Regions from separate parts of the Microbacterium aquilitoris genome, predicted to be linked through region 1. Evidence: predicted binding sites of a transcription regulator. Region 1 holds the regulator's gene; the other holds the start of a gene.

What was found. Region 1 encodes HspR, which represses chaperone genes until heat shock. Its sites were predicted from a motif close to AAGTTGAGTCNNNNNGACTCAACTT; they were not measured.
Region 2: the regulator HspR is predicted to act here: its motif matches at 2,747-2,771, upstream of Q9S78_RS04440 (Hsp20/alpha crystallin family protein).

Annotation. Positions count from the first base shown of each region.
Region 1 is NZ_JAUZVT010000001.1:178,941-185,245, forward strand. It holds gene Q9S78_RS00830 (hypothetical protein) at 1-107, shown strand, start outside; gene Q9S78_RS00835 (DUF559 domain-containing protein) at 202-1,026, opposite strand; gene Q9S78_RS00840 (heat shock protein transcriptional repressor HspR) at 1,277-1,711, opposite strand; gene Q9S78_RS00845 (DnaJ C-terminal domain-containing protein) at 1,722-2,705, opposite strand; gene Q9S78_RS00850 (nucleotide exchange factor GrpE) at 2,717-3,307, opposite strand; gene dnaK (molecular chaperone DnaK) at 3,310-5,172, opposite strand; gene Q9S78_RS00860 (GNAT family N-acetyltransferase) at 5,351-5,902, shown strand; gene Q9S78_RS00865 (MFS transporter) at 5,950-6,305, shown strand, end outside.
Region 2 is NZ_JAUZVT010000001.1:917,665-923,969, reverse strand. It holds gene Q9S78_RS04450 (acid phosphatase) at 1-1,576, opposite strand, end outside; gene Q9S78_RS04445 (MarR family winged helix-turn-helix transcriptional regulator) at 1,769-2,197, shown strand; gene Q9S78_RS04440 (Hsp20/alpha crystallin family protein) at 2,269-2,718, opposite strand; gene Q9S78_RS04435 (prolyl oligopeptidase family serine peptidase) at 2,858-4,909, shown strand; gene Q9S78_RS04430 (alpha-amylase family glycosyl hydrolase) at 4,955-6,305, shown strand, end outside.

The sequences.
Region 1 (6,305 bases):
TCGGCACCGTCATCCCCGCCGTCGACGCCCTCGCCCGCTCGCTCCGCCTCGTGACCGACCTGACGGTCGGCGAGGGCCCCGGCACCCTCCGCATCGACCCCGCCTGACCCCCGGCATCCGCTCGGCCGTCGGCGAGGCGTCGAGCCGACGCAATCTGCACCTATCGCCAACGGATGAGCACAGTTCGCGTCGGCTCGAGCATCAGGGACGATAGCCGCGCTCAAGGAGCGCGGCGTGCACGCGCGCGAGGATGCTGCGACGCTCGGGACCGCGGTGCGAGCGATTCACGCGGATCACGCGCCAGCCGGCGGCGGCCAGCGCATCGAGGCGTTCGACGTCGCGCGCATACTGGCGATCGTCCAGCCGGTGCTGCTGCCCGTCGTACTCGAGCAGCACCTTCGTCGGCGCGTGCACGAGGTCGCCGTACGCCAGGAAGGTGCCCCGCGCATCGCGGATGACCTCGTTGACGGCGAACTCGGGAAGGCCCACGTCCGCCGCGTCGAGGCGGAGAAGCGTCTCAGCCACGGAATCCGTCCGCTCACGAGCGCGGATGAGCGCACGTCGCAGCCTGCCGACATGGCGCGTTCGCTCGCGCTCCTCGACGGCCTGCGCGAGGTCGCCGATCGCCAGAGCGGGCTGCTGCCTCCGCATGAGCGAGTCCGCCGCGACGACGAGTTCACGGTCATCGAGAAGGGATGCCGCCTGGCACCACGCGGCGGACGGTTCGACGCATGGCAACCCGCCGACCACGTGACGGACAGGCGCCGCCGCTTCGTGCCCCCGGACAGCTGTGCCGCGCGCACGTCCCGTCGGCCGGACAGCCGAGACATCCACTTCCGCCCTCAGACGGTCGGGGATCCACCCGCCTGCGAGCGCGATCGCCGTCGCGTGCGAGAAGTGCTCGCCAGGGCGCAGCTTTGGCACGTACGCGACCGCGCGGGCGACGGTGCCGGTCGGATCGTGCCGTGCGCGGACCCCGCGATACGGCCGCGACAGGTCCCGCCCCCGCAAGCGCGCGTACGTCACCCCGGCATCCTGCGCCTCAGCGAGGGCGAACGCAGGTGGAAGGTGTGCAGGCAACGGCGTCGGCGGTCTCACCCCCAGAGGCTCGCCCGCCCGCCACCCGAGCTCCCCCGGCATCCGCCCCTCTGTGGACGACTCCTCGCGCTCACCACCCGGGCAGAAGGCTCGACCCGACGCGAACTGTCGGCATCCGTCGGTCGTGAGTGCAGTTCGCGTCGGCTCGACGAGCCGGACCCGGGCCGGCGCCGGCGCGTCAGTCAGTCGGCGGGTGCGGGCGGTATAGGACGACGTCGGTCGCGCGGCGCACGCGCGTGCCCTGGCGGAGCGTGACGACCGAGCCGGTCGCGCCGGCGGCGAACACGCGGGCACCGCGGCGTGTGGCGACCTCGTCGCGCAGGCGACCCTGCAGTCCCGAGACCTCGCGGCGCAGCATCCGCACCTGGTTCTCGAGCTCGATGATGCGCGAGATGGCCGGGAGGCTCACGCCGTCAGCCGACATCTGCGCCACTTCGCGCAGCTGCGCGACGTGACGGAGGGAGTACCGGCGCGACCCGCCACGGGTGCGCGCCGGTACCACGAGTCCCAGCCGGTCGTACTGACGCAGCGTCTGCGGGTGCATGCCGGCGAGCTCAGCTGCCACCGCGATCGCCAGGATCGGGGCGTCTTCGTCGACCTGCTCGTTCGCCATGCGTCTCACCTCACTCGCGCGCCTTGGCCATCAGATCGGCGCGCGGGTTCTCCTTGGGCTCCAACTCGTGGAAGCGTTCCAGCGCTTCGCGCGCGGGTCCGTCGAGGTGGGTCGGGACGGCGACCTGGACCTCGGCGAGCAGGTCGCCGGTGCCCTTCGCCGTCTGCACCCCGCGGCCCTTCACGCGCAGCACGCGCCCGGACGGGGTCCCCGGCGCGACGCGCAGCTTGACGCTGTCGCCGCCGAGCGTCGGGACCTCGATGGTCGCACCCAGCGCCGCCTCGGTGAACGTGACGGGAACATGGATGCGGAGGTTCAGCCCCTCGCGCGTGAAGACGGGATGTGGGCGCACACCGACCGTGAGGACGATGTCACCCGCCTCGCCGCCGTCCGGCGAGGGCCGGCCGCGACCGCGCAGCTTGATCTTCTGCCCGTCCGAGACCCCTGCGGGGATCTTCACCTTGATGGGCTTGCCGTCGTCGCCCTGGAGCGTGATGGTGTCGCCCTTCACGGCCGTCGTGAAGTCGAGCGTCGTGCGGGCGGTGACGTCGGCTCCGCGCTGCGGGCCGCCGAAGCCGCGGAATCCACCGCTCGGCTGCCCGAAGCGACCGGAGCCGAACCGGCCCCCGCCCTGCTGCCCGAACATCGCGAAGAGGTCGTCGAAGTCGGCCTGCTGGCCGCCCGCGCCGCCGGGCTGGAACCGGCTGAACACGTCTTCGAACCCGCCGCTAGCCCCGGGCTGGAAGCGTGCACTCCCCGAGCCCATGGCGCGCAGCTGGTCGTACTCGGCGCGCTGCTCCTTGTCGCTGAGCACCGAGTACGCCTCGCTGACCTCTTTGAACTTCGCCTCGGCCGCGGGGTCCCCCGCGTTCGAGTCGGGGTGGTAGGTGCGCGCCAGCTTGCGGTACGTCTTCTTCAGGTCGGCGTCGGAGACGTCCTTGGACACCCCGAGCACCTTGTAGAAGTCCTTGTCGAACCAATCCTGACTGGCCATCAGCGCGCCCCCTACTCAGCCGGAACCGCGACCACGACCTTCGCCGGACGCAGCTCGAGGTCACCGAGGCGGTAACCGATCTCGACGACCTCGAGGATCGTCGGCTCGGTCGTGCCGGGCGTGGGCGCCTGGAAGATCGCCTCGTGCTGCTGCGGGTCGAACGCGTCGCCCGCAGCGCCGTAACGCTCCACTCCCAGGCGGGCCACGACGGCCCGCATCTTCTCGGCGATCGCCGCCAGCGCGCTGCCCTCGGCGAGGTCGCCGTGCTTCTCAGCGCGGTCGAGGTCGTCGAGCACGGGGAGCATCCCCTTCGCGACGGCGCCCTTGGCGCGCGCGAGCTCCACCTCGCGCTGCTCCTCAGTGCGGCGACGGTAGTTGGCGTACTCCGCCTGCACGCGCTTCAGGTCGAGGAGCAGGTCGTGCTCCTCCTCCGGTGCATCCGCGACAGCAGCCTCGTCGGACTGGGCCGCGCCGAGGATGTCGTCGACCGTGAGCGCGTCCGGCTCCGTGTCGGCATCCCCGGCGGGCTCCACCGACTCCTCGGCCGGGGTCGCGGCGACGTCGTCGCCCTCGTCCGGCTTCTCGAAGTCCTTGTCCGCCATGCTTACTTCTTCTCGTCCTCGTCGTCGACGACCTCGGCGTCGACGACATCCTCATCGGAGGATGCCGTCTGCTCGCCGGCCGGAGCATCGGTCGGCGCCTGTGCGGCGTCGGCCTGGCTCGCGGCGTAGATCGCCTCGCCGATCTTGGTCTGCGACGCGTTCAGCTTGTCGTAGGCGTCCTTGACGGTGTCGTCGTTGTCGCCCGCGAGCGCCGTCTTGAGCGCGTCGACGTCGGCCTGGACCTCGGTCTTGACGTCCTCGGGCAGCTTGTCGGCGTTCTCGCTGAGGAGCTTCTCGATCGAGTACGAGAGCGTCTCGGCCTGGTTGCGGACCTCGGCGGCCTCACGGCGCTTCTTGTCCTCGGCCGCGTGCTCCTCGGCCTCGCGCACCATGCGCTCGATGTCGTCCTTCGGCAGCGACGAGCCGCCGGTGATCGTCATCGACTGCTCCTTGCCGGTGCCCTTGTCCTTCGCCGACACGTGGACGATGCCGTTCGCGTCGATGTCGAACGTGACTTCGATCTGCGGGATGCCGCGGGGTGCCGGCGCGATGCCGGTGAGCTCGAACGTGCCGAGCGGCTTGTTGTCGCGGGTGAAGTCGCGCTCACCCTGGAAGACCTGGATGGCCACCGACGGCTGGTTGTCGTCGGCGGTCGTGAAGGTCTCGCTGCGCTTGGTCGGGATGGCCGTGTTGCGCTCGATGAGCTTGGTCATGATGCCGCCCTTGGTCTCGATGCCGAGGCTCAGGGGGGTGACGTCGATGAGCAGCACGTCCTTGCGCTCACCCTTGAGGACACCGGCCTGCAGGGCGGCGCCGACAGCGACGACCTCGTCCGGGTTGACGCCCTTGTTGGGCTCCTTGCCGGCTTCCTTCTTCACGAGCTCGCTCACGGCGGGCATACGCGTCGATCCACCGACGAGCACGACGTGGTCGATGTCGGCGACCTTGATGCCGGCCTCGCGGATGACGTCCTCGAACGGCTTCTTGGTGCGGTCGAGGAGGTCCTTGGTGAGGTCCTCGAACTTCGCGCGGCTCAGGGTCTCGGACAGCGACACGGGGCCCGAGTCGGTCAGAGAGAGGTAGGGCAGGTTGATCGAGGCCGACTGCGAGCTCGAGAGCTCCTTCTTGGCCTGCTCAGCGGCTTCCTTCAGACGCTGCAGGGCGATCTTGTCGCCCGAGACGTCGACACCGCTCGTGTCCTTGAACTGCTTGATCAGGTACTCGACGATGCGCTGATCCCAGTCGTCACCACCGAGGCGGTTGTCACCGGCGGTGGAGCGCACCTGGATGGTCGAGAAGTCGTCGTCCTTGCCCACCTCGAGGAGGGAGACGTCGAAGGTTCCACCACCGAGGTCGAAGACGAGGATGAGCTCGTCCTCCTTGCCCTTGTCGAGGCCGTACGCGAGAGCGGCGGCGGTGGGCTCGTTGATGATGCGGAGCACGTTGAGGCCCGCGATCTCACCGGCCTCCTTCGTGGCCTGACGCTCGGCGTCGTTGAAGTAGGCGGGGACGGTGATGACAGCATCCGTCACCGTGTCACCGAGGTACTGCTCGGCGTCGCGCTTGAGCTTCTGGAGGATGCGGGCCGAGATCTCCTGCGGCGTGTAGTTCTTGCCGTCGATCGCCTGGGTCTTCCAGTCGGTGCCCATGTGGCGCTTGACGGAGGTCAGGGTGCGGTCGACGTTCGTGACGGCCTGGCGCTTGGCGGTCTCGCCGACGAGCACCTCGCCGTCCTTCGTGAACGCGACGACCGACGGGGTCGTGCGAAGACCCTCGGCGTTGGCGATGACCTTCGGCTCGCCACCTTCGAGGACGGCGACGACCGAGTTGGTCGTTCCGAGGTCGATTCCCACTGCACGTGCCATGTGATTCTCCTTCGTGTGGCGATTGCGTAGATCTGAAGTCTTCCGGCGGCTCTGGCCACAACCTGAGCCGCGATGACTCAAGGCTACTCCGGCCCTCGCCGACCGTCAAACCAACTTGAGCCGATGCATATCAAGTTTGCAGGCTCGGCGTGATCGCGATCGCCGTTAGCGTGGACGGATGCCGATCCGCCTGACGCCCCTCGATCCCACCGGCGCCGACCGCGAGGCTTTGATCTCGTTCATGACGTCGCAGTCGTTCCCGTGCCACGTGCGGACCGATCCCACGGCGGCGCAGATCGCAGAGGCGATCGACGACGGCGCGTACGCCGACGAGGATCATGCCTCGTTCTGGATCGACTCGGACGCGGACGGCCGGATCGGGTTCTTCCGGCTCGAGGACCTCAGCGACGACGCTCCCCTGTTCGACCTGCGGCTGAATGCCGCGCACCGCGGCCGCGGGCTCGCGACGGACGTCCTGCGCGTGGCGACCGACCACGTCTTCACGACGATGCCCGAGGTCAACAGGTTCGAAGGGCAGACACGGGAGGACAACATCGCGATGCGGCGGGTATTCGTCCGCTGCGGCTGGGTGCAGGAGGCCTATTACCGCGAGGGGTGGCCGACCGATGACGGGCGACTGCTGGCATCCGTCGCCTACAGCGTCCTCCGCCGCGACTGGCGCGACGGCACCGTCACACCCGTGGTCTGGGATCCCCCGCGGGAAGCCTGACGCGCCACGTCACCGGCGCGCCGTGAACGCGCGGTAGGGTGCGGCTCATGACGCGTTCCACCGGCGGGACGCCCGAGATCCCCGCCACCGCCGACAGCGGCGCCCTCCCCGTGATGTTCCAGGACCTCGAGGAGCGTCCCGTCCCTCGCAGGAACGTCGCGTCCTGGGCGATGTGGGACTGGGCGACGCAGCCCTTCAACTCGGTCATCCTGACCTTCGTCTTCGTCTCGCTGTACCTCGTGTCCGACACGTTCCTGCCCGAGAACGTCGCCCGCCTCGCCGACGACGACCCGATCAAGGAGTCGGCTCTGGCGGACCTGTCGACCGGCTACGGACTCGTGTCGACGATCGCGGGACTGGCGATCCTGCTGCTCGCGCCGATCCTCGGACAGGTCGCCGACCG
Region 2 (6,305 bases), 740 kb from region 1:
CGGCACCGGCGGCATCCGCCGTCACCTGTCCGAGCGCTGTCGGCGTCGAGTACAGGAACCCGGAGTACCGCTCGCCGGCCGTCAGCCCCGAGACGACGACGCGGTCGCCGCGGACGGACGCTTGGATGCCGCCCTCTGCCGCAGCCGGCAGGTCGTCACCGTTCGCGACCGGCGCACCAGGGGTGCCGCCGGTCGACGGGAGCGTCGGCTGGGGAGCGGGGGTCGGCTCGGGCGAACCGGTCGGTGCGGGCGCGGGAGTGGGCTCAGCCGTGGGAGCCGGCGTCGGCTCCGGGGTCGGGGTGGGCTCGGGCTGCGGGCCCGGGCTCGGCTGGGGCTGCGGGGTGGGCTCGACGCTTCCGTCGCCGATCACGACCGAGCCGTCCGCCTTCACGGTGACCTTCGCGGCCATAGCCGCCGCGAGGTTCATCCGCTGCCAGCTCTCCTGCTCGCCCACGTCGAGGGGGTTGCCGGAGTCCTCGGCAGTCAGAGCGAGCACCTGTCGACGCTGCGCCGGCGTCAGGTCGGGGTGGGACGAGACGAGCAGCTCCTCGGCTCCCGCGGGCACCACGACCTTCTCACCCTTGGGGCCGATGTCGGGGAAGCCGTACCCGAGGTGCTCCTCGTAGTACGCGAGCGCCTTGTCGGTCGGCAGGTACGGGACGTCCTTCTTGATGCAGTTCTCGAGGGTGTCGCCGCAGCCGCGCTCCAGAACGCCGCGCAGTTCGTCGGCGGCTTCGTCGACGAGCGCGCGCATGGCCGGGTCGGCGAGGCGGAGCGCGATGATCTTCTGGCCCATCATGCGGCCGCTGATGACGTCGAGCGGGTAGTGCGCAGCCATCACGACGCGGTTGTTGCCGGCCTCGACCGTGCGGGCGAGGATCTGCGGCGCGAGCTGGGGCAGCATCTCGGCGAGCGCCGTGCCCTGCCAGTACGCCTGCGACGTGTGGCCCGACGGGAAGGAGCCGCTCGTGGAACCCCACGCGTCGCCGCCTTCCTTGTCGCGGTAGACGAGGTCCTTCGTCTTGTCGAGACGGATGTACGGCCGGTCGTAGTCGAAGTAGTTCTTTGGCGGGTTCGTCGACGAGGTCGAGCCGAGCTTGCCGCCCTCCTTGTTGAGCAGCCAGGTCACCTTGGGCAGTTCGCCGTCGGCGATGGCCTCGGCGTAGATCGCGCCGAGCTTCTTCCCGAACGCGTCGCCCATGCTGACGGACATGTCCTGGTACTGGTCGACGATGGCCCGCTGGACCTGCGCCTTCGAGGCCGTCCGGTTGATCTCGCTCGTCAGCTCGTCGTTGTAGTCCATGACGGCCGCATTGCCGCCCGGGCCGCGGTCGGTGCGGAGGTTCTGGAAGACATCCATCATCCGGACCGACCAGTTGTCCGCGCTGGGAGCGCTCGAATCGCCCGTCGAGGCGGTCGCGTCCGACGAGTAGGTCGCCGTCTTCTGCGCCTCGGTGAATCCGTCCGCCGCGAAGGCGGGGACGGCTGCCAGAGTGCACGCGACGAGGATGCCGAGGCCCCCGATCGCGCCGCGGGTCCGGCTGCCTGCTCGTCTTGTCTGTTTCTTCACGCTCACGGGCGCGCCTCACTTCCATCGGTTGCGGGAGTCGTCGCAGACTATCGATGACACGCGGGTTTGTCAGGACATAGCGACAACACAGTTCATGAGAATGCTCTCCTGAGCGTGCGAACGGCACGTGACGGCGCGGTGAAGCCGAGGGGACCATCGGCGCTCGGCGCGTCTGCCCGCGGCGATACAGTTGACGCCATGACCGATCGACGCCTCGCCATCGCCGCGTGGGAGAGCCTCTTCCGCGCGCAGCACGAGGTCATGGCCGAGATCTCCCGGGACTTCGACGACGATCAGCTGTCCGGTGCCGAGTACGACGTCCTGCTGACGGTGACCCGCTGCGATGAGCACACCGCACGCCTGCGCGACGTGACCGCCAACATGCTCATCAGCCAGCCCAGCGTCTCGCGACTGGTCGACCGGATGGTGGCACGCGGGCTCGTCTCCAAGCAGCCCGACCCGCAGGACGGCCGCGGCGCGATCCTCCGCGCCACCGACAAGGGCGCAACGATGTTCCGTCGGCTGGCGACGGTCCACGGCCGGACGATCGCCGAACGGATGTCGGTCCTCACCGACGACGAACTCGCACAGCTCGAGAAGCTGACCGCGCGCCTTCGCGGCGTGTGACACATGCGAATCGCCCCGCATCCGAGACGGGATGCGGGGCGATTCGCGTCAGTGCGAGGATGCCGCGGTGATCACTGGTCGATCGGCTGCGGATCGCTCTCGCGGGCGGAGATGGTCGGGGCCGAACCGTCGGCGACCACCTCGACCTTGCGTGGCTTGGCCTTCTCGCTCACCGGGATGGTGACGGTGAGCACACCGTTGCTGTAGGTCGCCGTGATGGCGTCGGTGTCGATGCCCTGGCCGAGGTTCAGCTGGCGCAGGAAGCTCGCGGTCTCACGCTCGCGCGTGATCCACTTCACCCCGTCGGCCGCCCCCACGGTGCGCTCGGCGCGGATGGTGAGCAGCTGGCCGTCCACGTCGATGTCGACCGAGCCCGGGTCGATGCCCGGCAGGTCGGCGTTCAGGACGTAGTGGTCGCCGTCGCGGAACAGGTCCATCGGCATCCGTCGCGGGCCGCGGCGCGTGTCGAAGAGGGTCGACGCCAGGCGGTCGATGTCACGGAACGGGTCGTAGGTTGCCATGATTCTCTCCTTCAGTGATGTGGTCTTAAAGTTGAGCCCCTGCGGCTCAAGTGCGTTCAGATTAGCACTCTGACCTACCGAGTGCCAACGGTTCTCGCACGGCGAACGCCCACGTCGGAGACGGCCTTAGGCTGGCGACATGAGCGCCCACGAGACCGCCCCCGAGCCCGCCGACCCGTTCCTCTGGTTGGAGGAGATCGACGGACCCGAGGCCCGCGCCTGGGCAGCCGAACGGACCGCCGAGACCGAGGCGGCCTTCTCGGGCAACACACGCACCGCGCTCGAGCGCCGCCTGACCGGCATCCTTCAGGACCCCGATCGACTCGTCGTCCCGAGCCGCCACGGCGATCTCATGTACGACCTGTGGCGGGATGCCGCGAACCCCCGCGGCCTGTGGCGACGGACATCCCGCGCCGCCTTCGCAGCGGGCGAACCGACCTGGGAGGTGCTGCTTGACGTCGACGCACTCGGCCGCGAGGAAGGCGTCGCCTGGGCGTTCGCGGGCGCGGCTCACGGACCTGCGGGCAGCGGGCGTGCACTCGTGCGGCTGAGCCCGGACGGCGGTGACGCCACCGTCGTGCGCGAGTTCGACCTCGACGCACGTCGTTTCGTCGACGACACCCCGTTCGCCCTCGACGCCGAGAAGACGATGATCGCGTGGGTCGACCGCGACACCCTGCTCGTCGCCACTGCCCTGCACGGCGGCGGCGTCACCGACTCGGGGTATCCGATCAGCGCCCGCGCCTGGCGACGGGGCGAGTCCCTCGCGGACGCTCCGCCCATCGTGACGGGTGTCGCCTCGGACGTCGGCGTGTTCGCGCACGTCGACCGCACGGGCGGCACCGCGACGCCGATCGTGGTCATCGCGCATGACTTCTTCCACTCCGAATCCTGGGTCTGGGACGGCGGCGAGCCGCGTCTGATCGCCGTGCCGCAGGACGCGAACGTCGATGTTCACGGCGACCTCGTCACCGTGCGGACCACGACCCCGTGGCGCATCGGCGACACGACGCATCCGTCGGGCACCCTCCTCATCGGTCCACTCGAGACCGTCACGGAGGGCGACGGGTCGGACCTGCGCGTCGCCTTCGCCCCGAGCGACACGGCGGTGCTCGAAACGTGGACGTGGACCCGCACGCGCCTGGTCCTCACGATCCTCGACCGCGTGCAGAGCCGGCTCGTGTCGCTCGATCCCGAGACGCTGACCGGAGTCGACATCGACCTGGGCCTCGGCGACGCCGATCTCTTCAGCGCGAGCGTCGCCACCGCCGACGACGACGAGGACGACGAGCTGTGGGTGGTCGCTCGCGGCTTCCTCACTCCCCCGACGCTCCTGGTGATCGCCCCCGGCGCCGAGCCCCGCGTCGTCGACCGCAGCCGCCCAACCTTCGACGCGTCCGGACTCGTCGCGGAGCAGCACTGGGCGACGTCGGCCGACGGCACGCGCGTGCCGTACTTCGAGGTCGGTCCGCGGGAGCGCTCCGGCACTCTCCCCGTCCTCATGAACGGCTACGGCGGGTTCGAGCACGCGCTCACCCCGGAGTATCCGACGATCGTCGGCCCCGCCTGGCTCGAGGAGGGACGCGTGTACGTCGTCGCGAACATCCGCGGCGGCGGCGAGTTCGGACCCGAGTGGCACCTGGCCGCGCTGCGCGAGAACCGCCACCGCGCATACGAGGACTTCGCCGCCGTCGCGCGCGACCTCGTCGCACGCGGCGTCTCGACCCCCGACCGCATCGCCTGCCACGGCCGCAGCAACGGCGGTCTGCTCGTCGGCAACATGCTGACCCAGTATCCCGACGACTTCGGGGCGATCGTCTGCGGCGTGCCCCTCCTCGACATGAGGCGGTACACGCGACTGTCGGCCGGTGCCAGTTGGATCGCGGAGTACGGCGACCCCGACGACCCGGCCGAGTGGGAGTTCGTGAAGACCTTCTCGCCGTACCACCTGATCGAGCCCGGGCGGCGGTACCCGGCATCCCTCATCTACGCGGCCGCGAGCGACGACCGGGTCGGCCCCGTACAGGCGCGCAAGATGGCGGCACGGTTGGCGGACGAGACGGATGCCGAGGTGCACTACCTCGAGCCCATCGAGGGCGGTCACTCCGGAGCGATCGACGCGGCCTCGACCGCCGCACTGCACGCGACGATCCACGCGTTCCTCGACCGCACGGTGGCGCGCGCCGACTGAGCGGCGGGGCCCGCCCTCTACGCTGGGGGGCGGGAGGTCCACCGCATGAGCACCATCGGGGCCGTCGAGGATGACCTCGCGGCGACGCTGTCCGCTGTCGCGGAGCGCGTCCGCATCGACGACGCCGCGGCCGAGCGGATCCGCCAGCACGTCCCCGGGCTGCGCGCGGCGCTGGCCCGACGCGGATCGTCTGCCGATCTCGTCGACCTCGTGACGGCGGCGGTCGTCGCCGCGAACGGTCGTTCCCTCGACCTCAAGGTGCACGGCGAGCAGCGCGCCGCGAACCCCGTGCGCACGAGTTCGCGGTTCGCCCTCGGCGCCGCCTGCTACGCCGACAGGTACGCCGGCAACCTCGCCGGGCTCCGAGACGAGATCCCCGCGCTCCGCGACCTCGGCGTGAGCGTGCTGCACGTCCAGTCACCGTTCGCCCGCCGGGAGGACGGCACGATCGACCTCCGTCGCGGCGACCCCGGTCTCGGATCGATCGACCGCCTCTCCGACCTGGCTGCCCACCTTCGCCTGTCCGGCATCTCGCTCGCGGTCGACATCCCCGCGCGCGACGATCTCGCTGGACTCGTGGACGATCTCCTCTTCCTCGCCGGGCGCGGGGTCGAGGTCTTCCTCCTTCCGGCTCGCGACACGGTGGACGTCCTCGCCCCCGTGCTGGCGATCGGTGCACCGGGGGTCGATGTGCTCCCGGCATCTCCCGGTTCCGCTCCTCTTTGGCACGCGCTCGCTACGGGCGACGCGGCACCCCTGCAGCGCGCGCTCGAGGCACGCGACGGCAGTCTCGACGTCGCCGCGGTGCGGGACGCGGACGCGGTGGTGTGGCGAGCGGATGCTGCCGAGCTCACCGCTCGCTACACGGACGGCTCCTCGTTCGGGCGCGGCCTGGCGACGGCGGACGGCGTGGCGGGGACAACCGCGTCGCTCGCCGGGGTCGAGGCGAGCGACCCGCTCGGCGAAGCCCGCGTGGCCCTCGCGCACGCGTTCGCGCTGAGCGTGCCGGGTCTTCCCGTGCTGTGGCTGGGCGACGAGGTCGGTCAGCTGAACGACCCGACGTTCCGCGACGACCCCGAGCGTCGCGACGACCCGCGCTGGACGCACCGCGGTCAGAAGCCGCGTGACCGCTATGCGCAGAGGACGGATGCCGCCACCTCGGCCGGCCGCATCCACCGCGACCTCACGAAGCTCATCGCCGTCCGGCACACGACGCCGGAGTTCGACGGGACGCGTCTGATCGGTTTCGACGTCCCCGCGCCGTCGGTCGTCGCGTATCAGCGCCCCGGCGACGGGTCGGTCGTGCTGGTGCTCGCGAACGTCGCCGCAGAGCCCGCGCATGTTCCCGCGGAGACGCTGTCGGGCTTCGCGCGCACGGCACTCGATCTGGTGGAGG